One region of the Paenibacillus sp. FSL M8-0142 genome, then DNA from elsewhere that is predicted to be linked to it. Evidence: riboswitches for the same ligand, from Rfam matches in the RefSeq annotation. Region 1 holds a riboswitch; the other holds the start of a gene.
The links. Region 1 has a riboswitch for S-adenosylmethionine ahead of metA (homoserine O-succinyltransferase). Riboswitches for the same ligand answer to the same signal wherever they lie in the genome.

Region 1 (5,807 bases):
TCGGATTGGACGGCGTTTCCATATAGACCGCCTTGGTGTTCGGCTTAAGCGCCGCCTTCACCTTATCGAGATCGGTCATGTCCACGAAGGTGCTCTCAATGCCCATCCGGTTCAGGATGCTGGTTAATAGACGGTAGGTTCCTCCATACACATCCTCCGTGACGATCATATGATCGCCTGCCGAGAGCAGCATGAATGAACTGGAGATCGCTGCCATGCCGGAAGCGTAAGCGAATCCGCGAACACCGCCTTCGAGCAGCGCGATATAATCCTCGAGCGCTTGGCGGGTCGGATTGCCGGATCGGCTGTAATCATGAAGCGGAGGCTGGTAGATATCCTCGTGGTGAAAGGTCGATGCCTGATAGATCGGCACGCTTGACGCTCCGGTGGCCCGGTCGATCTCCCCGCCGAAATGAAGCAGCTTCGTCTCGAAGCGGAGCGATTCCGCTTCCCGTCCTTTCGGGCCGGAATGCTTTCGACCCTTCGCGTCTATGCGTACGCCTTTATCGATGCTCATCCCAGAACGCCTCCTTCCACCTCGGCCACAGCTGCGTTCAAGGCCTCATCCAGATCCGCGATCAGATCGTCCGCATGCTCGATGCCGACCGAGAAACGCAGCAGTCTCTCATCCACCCCGACGGCCTCGCGGATCTCCACCGGAATGTCTGCGTGCGTCTGCACCGCCGGATAAGTCATGAGCGATTCAACGCCCCCGAGGCTCTCCGCGAAGGCAATCAGCTTGATATGGCGCAGAACAGGCTCTACATAGCGGGCATCTTTCACTTTAAAGGAGAAGATGCCTGTATTTCCGCTGGACTGCCGGTGCTGAATCTCATAACCCGGGTGATCAGGCAGCGCAGGGTAGAACACCTCTGCGATTGCCGGATGAGTCGTGAGAAAGTTTGCGACTGCAGTCGCATTGCTTTCGTGCCGGTCCATGCGGAGCGCCAGCGTCTTCATGCCCCGCATCAGCTGATAAGAATCGGAAGGGCTTAGCACCGCTCCGATGGAATTGTGCAAAAAGGCGATTTCTTCGGACAGTTCCTTGCCTTTCGTTACGATTAGCCCTGCAAGCACATCGTTATGTCCGCCCAAATACTTGGTGGCGCTATGAATGACGATGTCCGCCCCTAGCTCGATCGGCCGCTGGAAATACGGTGTCAGCAGCGTGTTGTCTACAATCGTGATCAGTCCATGATGTCTGGCCCATGTACAGACCGCTTCAATATCCGTGATCATCATCAGCGGATTGGTCGGGGTCTCGATAAATACCGCCTTTGTATTCGGCTTTCGGGACTGCTCCAGCGCGTCCAGGTCATTCGTGTCGACATACGATGCGCTCACGCCGAACTTGGACATGATTCTGTCCAGCAGCCGATAGGTTCCGCCATACAGATCCAGAGATACGATCAGATGATCCCCTTGGCTGAACATGGCAAATATCGTCTGCAAGGCCGCCATGCCCGAGCTGCAGGCAAAGCCGGCATCGCCGGATTCCAACCCGGCAATCGAATCCTCCAGCACTTGCCGGGTTGGATTCTTCGTGCGGATATAATCAAAGCCCGTGCTTTGCCCAAGCTTCGGATGACGGTATGCGGTCGCCTGATAGATCGGGAACGTGACGGCTCCCGTCACCGGCTCATGCACCGATCCGATCTGCGCCAGCCGGCTCTCGATATTCAGCGGTTTTCTCTCCATTACAACTTCCTCCTTGGCGGCTTCTATATTTGTGGACCGATATCATATGGGGTTTCTTGATATACATAGTAATTGAGCCAATTCGTAAACAATAAGTTAGCATGGGCCCGCCAGATCGAAGGAGGGTTGCTGGTCGGATCGTCATTCGGATAATAATTGCGCGGCAGCGCAATATCCAATCCCTTCGCAACATCCCGGTCATATTCCCATTTCAAGGAGTCCGGATCATATTCCGAGTGGCCGGTGGCGAATATTTGTTTGCCGTCCCTGCTTGCTACCAGGTAGATGCCTGCCTCCTCGGACTCCGACAGAATGACCAGGTCATCGATGCCCGCAATGTCTTCGCGCCGGACCTCGGTGTGGCGGGAATGCGGAACGAAGAACATGTCGTCAAAGCCGCGGAGCAGCTTCGTACAGGGCTCGCTGACCGTATGGGAAAACACGCCGAAGCACTTCTCTTCCAAGCTGTATTTCGGCACGCCGTAATGGTAGTACAAGCCGGCCTGGGATGCCCAGCAAATATGCATGGTCGAGGTCACATGCGTCTTGCTCCACTCAAAAATTTCCGTGAGCTCCTGCCAGTAGTTGACCTCCTCGAATTCGAGCTGCTCCACCGGAGCGCCGGTGATAATCATGCCGTCAAACCGGCGATTCTTCACTTGCTCGAACGTTTTGTAGAACGACTTTAAATGCTCAGCCGATGTGTTCTTGGATACATGGGAGCTTGGGTGCAGCAATACAACATCGACTTGAAGCGGCGAGTTACCGATCAGCCTCAGCAGCTGGGTCTCCGTCGTTTCCTTCGTCGGCATGAGGTTCAGAATCGCAATCCGCAGCGGGCGGATATCCTGGTGAAAGGCATGACTCTCATCCATAACAAAAATGTTCTCTCCAGCCAGCACTTCTTTGGCCGGCAGGGCATCAGGGATTTTAATTGGCACCTTAAGCTCACTCCTTCAAAATATGTAGTGGTACATCCGCTGCAGCTTGAGTCAGAGCGCTTTGACTGTATAAACGCAAGAAGACCTTTCTCGGTCGAGAAAGGTCGTCGTATACATTACTACAATGCTCCTCTCTCATCTGCCAGGCTATACGGTCAATCATGAATCGTATATCCTGCAAGAATTAGCACCGTGCGATATTGCCGCCGGTTGCCGGGTTTCATAGGGCTAGTCCCTCCACCTGCTCTTGATAAGATTTCGCTGTATTTAGTTGTATGGTTATATTGATACTTACTTTATATCATCCGAATATTTTCGTCAAGCATCTTTTCAAGCGAGCCGTCACATTACACCCCTTTCTCAATACCCTGTATTAACGCCTTCTGTTTGACCCGATTACAGCTTGAAAGCTCCCAAACCCGGCGTTATACTAGACAAGTGCTATTTAGCCCCATGATGAAAGAGGTGAAACATGAAAATGGACGGTGACCCGAGCCAGAACGTGGAAGCGAAGGATGCACAACCGCATAGGACCAGGATCAGCTTACCGGCAGAGGGCAGCGTTATTTTTCATGCGCTTTTGTCATAGTTCTCTTAGGAGAAAATCAACAAAGCCCGTACACCGGCTAAGCTGATATCCTGTGCCTTTAATGTACGAATGAAGAAGGAGTGATATCAGATGAAAATCCGGTTGGTTGATGCGGGTGTATTTACCCCTGTTGACGATATCCAGATGACGCTGACAGCACCGGCCAGCGGCTTTTACTGGCTGGATGCGGATGTCGATGATTTAGCCGAGCTGCAGCCGCTTTTCTCCCTGCATGATCTTGCGGTGGAGGACTGCCTGAGCGAAGAGGAGCAGCGTCCGAAGATCGAAATATATGAAAACCACTATTTTATCGTTGTAAACAGCATCCGTTTTGATGACGAGGAGATTTTCCTCCGGGCCCTCAATATTTTCCTGGGCAGACATTTCATCATCACGGTCACGAAACAGAAAATTCACGAGCTGCGGACCGTCAAGCCCCTTCTATGGGAAGACGAGGTCAGCACGCCCGACCGTTTCCTCTACCTGCTGATCGACTTGGTCACGGACAACTACTTTTCGGTCGGCGACCGGATCGAAGCCCGGATCGAGAAGCTGGAGGAAGACATTCTTATTCATACCAAGAAGACGCATCTCAGCGAAATTATCGGCCTGCGAAGCGAGATTCTATGGCTGAAGAAGGTGCTGGGGCCGCAGAAGGAAGTTATCAATACGCTCAACAAAAAGGATCTTCGGCTGATCGACGATCAGCTGCAGAAATATTTCAGCGATATTTATGAGAATGCCGTGAAAATTTCGGAAACATTCGAAACCTACCGCGATTTGATGGGCAACCTGCGGGAAGCGTATCAGTCGAGTATTGCGAATCGTGCTAACGAAATCATGCGCGTATTTACCGCTATTACGACCATCTTCATCCCGCTTACGCTGATTACAGGCATCTATGGGATGAACTTCGACAATATGCCGGAACTGCATTGGGAATATTCGTATTACGTTGTGATCGGGGTCATGGTATTCGCCGGCCTGCTGATGTTTTATTTGTTCCGAAAAAAGGACTGGATTTAATTTCACCGCATATACAGCAGCTTGTTGTTAAAGAGGAGGCGTCCCATGAGATCATTAGATCTTGCGGGGCTCCTCTTTTTCTATGTGAAATGATGCTTCCCTCGCAGCAAGCGTTCATTAAAAAACGGTCCCACAAGTAGAAGGTTCTACTCATGGGACAGCGCTACCCTGCAGTCTATTCTTGCTTCAGCCCGCACTCGCTTGGCTGGATTCCTCTCGGCGGAAGCGGATCCGGATCAGGCGCAGCCGCTCATACAGCTTCTCCGTTCCGCCAACCTCCTCTCCCCCCTTTTCTTGGCCGTATACCCGCTGAAGAACCGGCTTAAGAAACGTATCGCCAAGCTCCTCAAAAGCCTTCCATACCGCTGCTTGCTCAGCATCCGGCACGGTGCACAGCTCGGCTTGCACCAGCTGTTCGGTGTCATAGCCTTCCTTCTCAAGCCCCTCCAGCTGCTCGATCAGATCGCGGCGGGACAGCGACGTTCGCTCTTCCAGCTGCTCCAGCGTCGCTCCCTCGGCAATGCCAAGCAGCATCGAGCGGCGGATCCGGTACCGCTCCAGCTCCTGCTTGTACTTCTCCTCCTTCTGCTTATACAACCAGGAGACGAACACATCCTCCGGGAGCTGGTGATAAACCCAGTCCAGCGGAAAGGTTGTCTTGCGCTCGATCTTCGCCGTGATCTCAAGCCACTCCGCCCCATGCTCGGAAGCTTTGGCAGGCCCGATTCCGGGAAGCTGCAGCAGCTCCTCCTCGCTCTGGGGAACGAACGCGCTGATGAGCCGCAGCACCCGGTTGCTGGCGATAAAGTACGGAGCCTTCCGCCCGGAAGCCGCCTTCCGGCGCCTCCAGGCGCACAGCTCGGTATACAGCTCCTCCGAGCCGTGCAGCTCGCTGTAGCATTGAAGCTTCTGCATATGGAGGTTCCTGCCGCCGATCTCTCCGGTCTCGTTAAATATCCCTTCGATGATCGGACGATACCCCTCCGCCAGCTTTCTGGCCAAATGGTGACGGTATACACAGAGCAGCTCATTCCACGAGCCTCCTTCATACCAATCGTCATCTGCGGCCTCGCCCTCCGGCTCGATGTCCCGCCAGCCAAGGCTCCAGACGCCCTCCTCCTCTCCGATCCACACCTGAGCGAAACTCGAATGCCCCTGCTCGTCCGTCCTGCTCATCTGATTCATGAACACAATTTGCATGTCCTGTCTACCTCCCGTTATCACATTCTTCAGTACAACCTAAGACAACGCAAAAAAGCACCCCTACTCCGCCGCAGCGTCGTTAAGGGTGCTTCCCGTTTCACTATGTTATACTGTTGGCTATATAGTACCATAATTTGTAACGGGAGCCAACAGATTTTATAAAGATCTATCCGTTTACCGTCACGAAGTCTTCGGGCTTTCTGTTACTTCTCGGCAAGAGCCAGCTTGGCAAGCGCGATGGCGCCGCACAGCCCCGCATTATCGCCCAGCTGCGGCGGCACGATAAACTGATCGATGTTCTCGCGCAGGCTAGGATGATGAACGTAGCCGGCCAGCAGCTCTTGAAGCTT
Region 2 (5,807 bases), 380 kb from region 1:
TGTCTTCACATCTTCCGAAGTCAGTGCCTTCGCCAGCTTCTGGATAGCTTCCGAATCCTTGTTGTCCGGACGAGCTACCAGCAGGTTCGCATAAGGGTTATCCTTGTCTTCGATAAACAGCGCGTCTTTCGTTGGGTCAAGGCCTGCTTCCAATGCATAGTTCGTGTTGATGACAGCAAGATCAAGCTCATCCAGCATGCGAGGCAGCATGGCAGCTTCCACTTCTTTGAACTCCAGGTTTTTCGGATTTTCCGTAATATCCTTCGCGGTCGCTTCCAGCTTGGTTTCGTCCGCGAGCTTGATAACGCCGTTCTTGGACAGCAGGGTCAGTGCACGGCCCGCATTGGACGGATCGTTCGGAATGGCGACCACGGCGCCGTCCTTCAGCTCGTCGACCGACTTGATCGTTCTGGAATAAGCGCCCAGCGGCTCAACGTGTACGGCAATAACGGATTCCAGCTTCAATCCGCGCTCCTTGATCTCGTTATCGAGATACGGCTTATGCTGGAAGAAGTTCGCGTCGATCTCCTTGGAGTCGACCTTCGTATTCGGCAGCACGTAATCGGTGAATTCGACAATTTCCAGATTCACGCCTTCTTTTTCGAGCGCCGGTTTGATATGCTCAAGAATCTTTGCATGCGGTGCCGGCGAAGCCCCCACCTTAATGGTTACCTTCTCCTGTCCCCCAGCGCCGTTTGTATCCGCAGGCTCCGATGCGTTATCCGCAGGCTTGCTGCCGCAAGCAGCCAGCACCGCGACCAAAGTCAGACTAATGAATGCCAATACCCATTTTTTCATCCTAAAACTCTCCCTCCGAAAATAGTTTATCTATATGATGTCTTCCTTGTTGCTCCAGCAATCCGTTATTTTCTTGTAAAATGACGCACCAGCCGGTCTCCCGCCATTTGCAGGAGCTGCACCAGCACAATCATCAAGACAACGGCCAAAATCATAATCTCCGTCTCATAACGGTAGTAACCGTACTTGATCGCCAAATCCCCCAAACCGCCGCCGCCAACCTGGCCGGACATCGCGGTATACGATACGAGTGTCACGATCGTGACGGTCATGCTTGCCAGCAAACCCGGGCGTGCCTCCGGAAGCAGTACCCGAAACACGATCTGGCTGGTGGACGAGCCCATGGCGTGGGCGGCTTCGATGACGCCTTTATCCACCTCGTTCAGCGCCGTCTCCACAAGTCTCGCGAAGAACGGCGCCGCGCCGACGACAAGCGGAGGAATGGTCCCGAGCACGCCGTACGATACGCCGACGATCGACTTCGTAATCGGAAGCATGGCTACGATCAGAATGATGAATGGAACCGACCGCAGAATGTTCACGATGAACGACAGGATGGAGTAGCCGAAGCGAACCAAGCCTGACGTTGATCTTGCAGCCATATAGAGCAGCACCCCGATCGGGAGACCGATAATGAAGCTGAACAAGGCCGAAGCGCCCAGCATGCGCAGCGTATCCAGCGTCGCCGTGCCAATCTCATTCCAATCCACCTGAGAAAAATCCAGTCCGAGCATCAATGAATCACCTCCACGTCTAATCCTTGATCCAGCAGTCTGCGGATCGTGTCTTCAATCGCGCCTTCGCTGCCTTCAAACCGCACGATCAGCTGCCCGTACGGCGTTTCCTTGATCGTTGAGATGGTCCCCTGCAGGATCGCAAAGTTAACCCCGGTCTCATGGACCGTATGCGACAAGATCGACTCGTACGTCTTCGACCCAAGGAACGTGATCTGTACCGCCTGCGAGGAACCCCCGTCTTGACCTTGAAGCGCGAGTCGCAATGCATCGCCGTTGTCCATCTCCTGACGGATGAACTCCCGCGTAACCTCATGCTTCGGCTTCAGGAACACTTCCGTCACCGGACCCTGCTCTACAATGCCGCCTTGGTGAATGACCGCCACCCGGTCGCAAATGCTCTGAATGACATGCATCTCATGCGTAATCAGCACAATCGTCAGGTTAAACTTCTTGTTAATATCCAGCAGCAGCCGCAGGATAGAATCCGTCGTCTGAGGGTCCAAGGCCGAGGTCGCCTCGTCGCAGAGCAGCACCTCCGGGTCGCTTGCAAGCGCCCTGGCGATTCCTACCCGCTGCTTCTGGCCGCCCGACAGCTGAGACGGGTACTTGTCCCGATGCTCCGCAAGGCCGACCAGGTTCAGCAGCTCGCTTACCTTGCGCTCGATTTCCGCCTTCGAAGTCTTGATCAGACGAAGCGGAAAGGCGATGTTGTCATAGACCGTTGCAGAGGACAGCAGATTGAAATGCTGAAAGATCATGCCGATCTTCCGCCGCTCCGCCTGCAGCTGCTTCTTTCCGAGGCTCGTCAGGTTGACGCCGCCTACCCACACCTCGCCGGACGTCGGACGTTCCAGCAAATTCATGCAGCGGATGAGCGTGCTCTTGCCTGCCCCGGAATGTCCGATGACACCGAATATTTCTCCTTTTTCAATCGACAAATTCAATCCGGATAATGCTGTGGTCGTTCGGCCGGCTTTTCCGTACTGCTTCGTCAATTGCTTCAGTTCAATCAAACCGTGATCCCCCTTTTTTCGTGCTAACGTTTCATATCTATTTACCCGCAAAAGAAAAGAGCCACTTTTTGCAGAATCAAAAAGGGCTCTCTTTACATAAAGTCGACGCCTTTTCTCATCTGTCAAAGCAGCCTTTACGTCGCGCTGCTTTGAAGGAATTAGCACCATGTCACTCCATTTGCGTTCATTGCACTTGCAATCAACGCTGGAGCCGGTTGCCGGGCTTCATCGGGCCTGTCCCTCCGCCTCTCTCGATAAGAAAACTCGATATGAAATTTTTTCGTTATATTGATGTGTTTTTCAAATCATATTCATGAATGCAATTGTTAGTATAGTTTTTTTTCGCCCTTTTGTCAAAAGGAATTTCATGGTCGGCTCTATCAAGCCCGGATCCCGTTCTTCGCCCACATTTGGTTCGTATACCGGTAGGATGCTCTCAGGCTTTGGCACACCATCTCAAGCCCTTGCTCCAGCTCGTCCAAATGCTGCCCGATATCCTCCAGCTCGATTCGCTCCGACAATCCCTGATGGCGCTGCCACAGGTCGTCCTGCATTTCCGAATTCATGTAATGAATCTCGGTGTTGCGCCGTTTCCGCAGCTTGTTCATCGGCGTTTTATAGCGCTCCTTGATGGCCTCCAGCTCTGCGGACAGCTCGCCGTGCGCCTTCAGGAACTTGAACTGGCGAAGCACGGTGAAGTAGGAGAAATGCTCCTTCACCTTCGAGGTGTTGAGATCGTACAGATCGTTCAGCACTGTCCCCAGCTTGTCCAGGATTGAGAATACCCGAATAAATCCGTTCTTATAGAAATAAACATAGCGCCGGTATTCCCCCTGCTCCTCGATCGACATGTCATCCACAAAGCCCGAATGGACCGACCGGCTGAAATGCTTCGCTGCATTCCAGCTCTGCTCCAGCTCATCGAGCGATACGATCAAACCGCGCGTCCATATTTCAAGCTTGCGAAAGTCATGCGTCGGGTCCTCATTTTTTTCCATTTCCTTCTTCAGCAGCTGGCTCGTCTTGACCATTGATTCGATCGCTTCTTCAAGCAGCCCGTTATTCTGCCGCGGTTGTTCCCCAAGCAACAAACGAAGCATTGGCCGCACCTCCTACGTCAAAATATCCCTGATCCCTTTGAGGATGGACTGGTCATTTGCCGAAATATTCGCTCCAGCGGGCATCCACCGTCTTTACAATATCCTCCCGCGGGAACAGCTCATCCGGGTATCCGGGCTTCATGCGGGCATCGATGACCAGCGGAAGCTTGTACGACAGATGATGATGCTCGATCTCGCTGGCGGCGAAGATATCCGTCGCGGGATTAAAGCGGGTAAATACCGTCCACAAGAACGAAGTTTGCGTGGCTGACGTTGCCTTCGCATCATCAACGACAATCACCATCGGCCATTTCGTGCTGCGGGCATGCATGAACTCCATGACGCGCTGGGCCAGCTCAGGTTCTTTCTCATAGGATGCCCCGGATACGACAAGGCAACCGCCGCAATATGCGACCGCCTGGGAAATTCCCGGAATATCCCCCTCATCATAGCTTCGCGGAAGCTCGCGGATCGGCTCCCCGATCCCCATCAGCACGGCCTTGCTGCCGTGATTCAGCTTCTGCCCCGTATAATCCAGCGTATCATGCGAGGTTTTATTAAATATGAATAAATCCGTTGCCGGATTAAATCGTTCCAGCACCGCTTCAAGCGTCTCGTTGAAATCCGACAGGTCCAGCGGCCGGTTCGTCAGCATCAGCATTTTGGTGAGCGACAGCTGACCCTCGCCCAGAATCCGGAACGCGGAGACGAGCGCCTCGCGGGAATAGCTCTCCCGAACGACCGCTGCCGTCAGTGCATGGAACCCGGTTTCCGCATAGGTCCATAGCGAGCGGACCGACGGCATCACCATCGGGAAGGCCGGGGACAGCAGGCGCTGCAAAAACTCGCCCAGGTAGTAGTCCTCTTGCCGCGGCTTTCCGACGATCGTTGCCGGATAAATAGCGTCCTTGCGGTGCCACATATTCTTCACATGAAGCACCGGGAAGTCATGCGCAAGGGAATAATAGCCGTAGTGATCGCCGAAAGGACCCTCCAGGCGGCGTTCATGCGGCGGCACGATTCCGCTGATCGCGAATTCCGCCTCTGCCGGAATGCGGTGTCCGCCAAGCGGGTTGTCTGTCATCGGCAGCTTGCCGCCCATGATCAGCGAAGCCAGCAGCAGCTCCGGCAGATGCTCCGGCACCGGTGCGATAGCGGAGGCAATCAGCGCAGGTGGGCCGCCGACAAAGACGGACACCGGCAGCGGCTGATTCTGCTGCTCTGCCTCGAAGTAGTGAAAGCCGCCTCCCTTATGAATCTGCCAATGGATTCCGGTGGTCGAGTCATCATAAATTTGAATCCGGTACATGCCCAGATTATGATCCTTCGGCTTCGATGGGCTCTCGGTATAGACGAGCGGCAGCGTGATGAACGGTCCGCCGTCCTCCTGCCAGCTGGTCAACCGCGGTAGCTGCTTGAGCGGATTCTCCGTCACCTTGACGCCCATCACCGGCGCTTCTTGCTGAGGCACGGATTTCATCCCTACCTTTAAAATATCCTTAAACAGCCCGCGTTCATTCCACAGCGCGGAAAACGTAGGCGGCAGCAGCTTATCGGTTGCCCCGATGATCGATTTCATCAGCTGCTCCGGGCGCGGACCGAATGCCATGTCGACCCGGCGCGCGGTTCCGAACAGATTCGTTGCCACTGGAAAAGGCGTCCCTTTCACATTGGTAAACAGCAGGGCAGGTCCTCCCTCTTCGATCACGCGCCGGTGAATTTCAGCCAGTTCCAGATACGGATCCACCGGTGCTTCAATGACAGCAAGATCATTTTCCTTGCGAAGCGTTTCAAGCCATTGGCGTAGATTCTGGTAAATCAAGTGCTCCACTCCTTCGGGTACAACAAAGTCCTCGAGCATGTTTCGCTTCGGGGACTTCGCCTGCACAAATATTAAAATGTTCCATGTTGCATACTGTAGTGACGGGAATTAGCCGATCTTCTCCCCGCGCAGCTCCAATTCGCCCTGCTGCTCGACCGGTGCCGATTCTCTTAGCTGCCATACCCTCACGCTCAAATAACTGAGCACGCCGAACAGCGCAGAGATCAGAAGGGTATGACCAAGCGCGGAGAATACATAGACTTCGTCATTGTGCATCGTGGCCATAATGATGGCGCCGCTGAAAATCTGCAGCAAGCACAGCACCGTTGCCGAAACT

Region 2: it holds a riboswitch for S-adenosylmethionine, as region 1 does, so the genes downstream of both, NSQ46_RS04590 (methionine ABC transporter ATP-binding protein) here and metA (homoserine O-succinyltransferase) in region 1, are expected to answer to the same signal.

The regions. Positions count from the first base shown of each region.
Region 1 is NZ_CP152008.1:1,391,629-1,397,435, reverse strand. It holds gene NSQ46_RS06570 (aminotransferase class V-fold PLP-dependent enzyme) at 1-517, opposite strand, end outside; gene NSQ46_RS06565 (PLP-dependent transferase) at 514-1,698, opposite strand; gene metA (homoserine O-succinyltransferase) at 1,722-2,639, opposite strand; SAM riboswitch class I at 2,772-2,896, opposite strand; gene corA (magnesium/cobalt transporter CorA) at 3,319-4,254, shown strand; gene NSQ46_RS06550 (HRDC domain-containing protein) at 4,441-5,454, opposite strand; gene NSQ46_RS06545 (ROK family protein) at 5,661-5,807, opposite strand, start outside.
Region 2 is NZ_CP152008.1:1,006,703-1,012,509, reverse strand. It holds gene NSQ46_RS04600 (MetQ/NlpA family ABC transporter substrate-binding protein) at 1-798, opposite strand, end outside; gene NSQ46_RS04595 (methionine ABC transporter permease) at 864-1,532, opposite strand; gene NSQ46_RS04590 (methionine ABC transporter ATP-binding protein) at 1,532-2,548, opposite strand; SAM riboswitch class I at 2,661-2,809, opposite strand; gene NSQ46_RS04585 (Cthe_2314 family HEPN domain-containing protein) at 2,929-3,648, opposite strand; gene NSQ46_RS04580 (UbiD family decarboxylase) at 3,701-5,470, opposite strand; gene NSQ46_RS04575 (heme A synthase) at 5,579-5,807, opposite strand, start outside.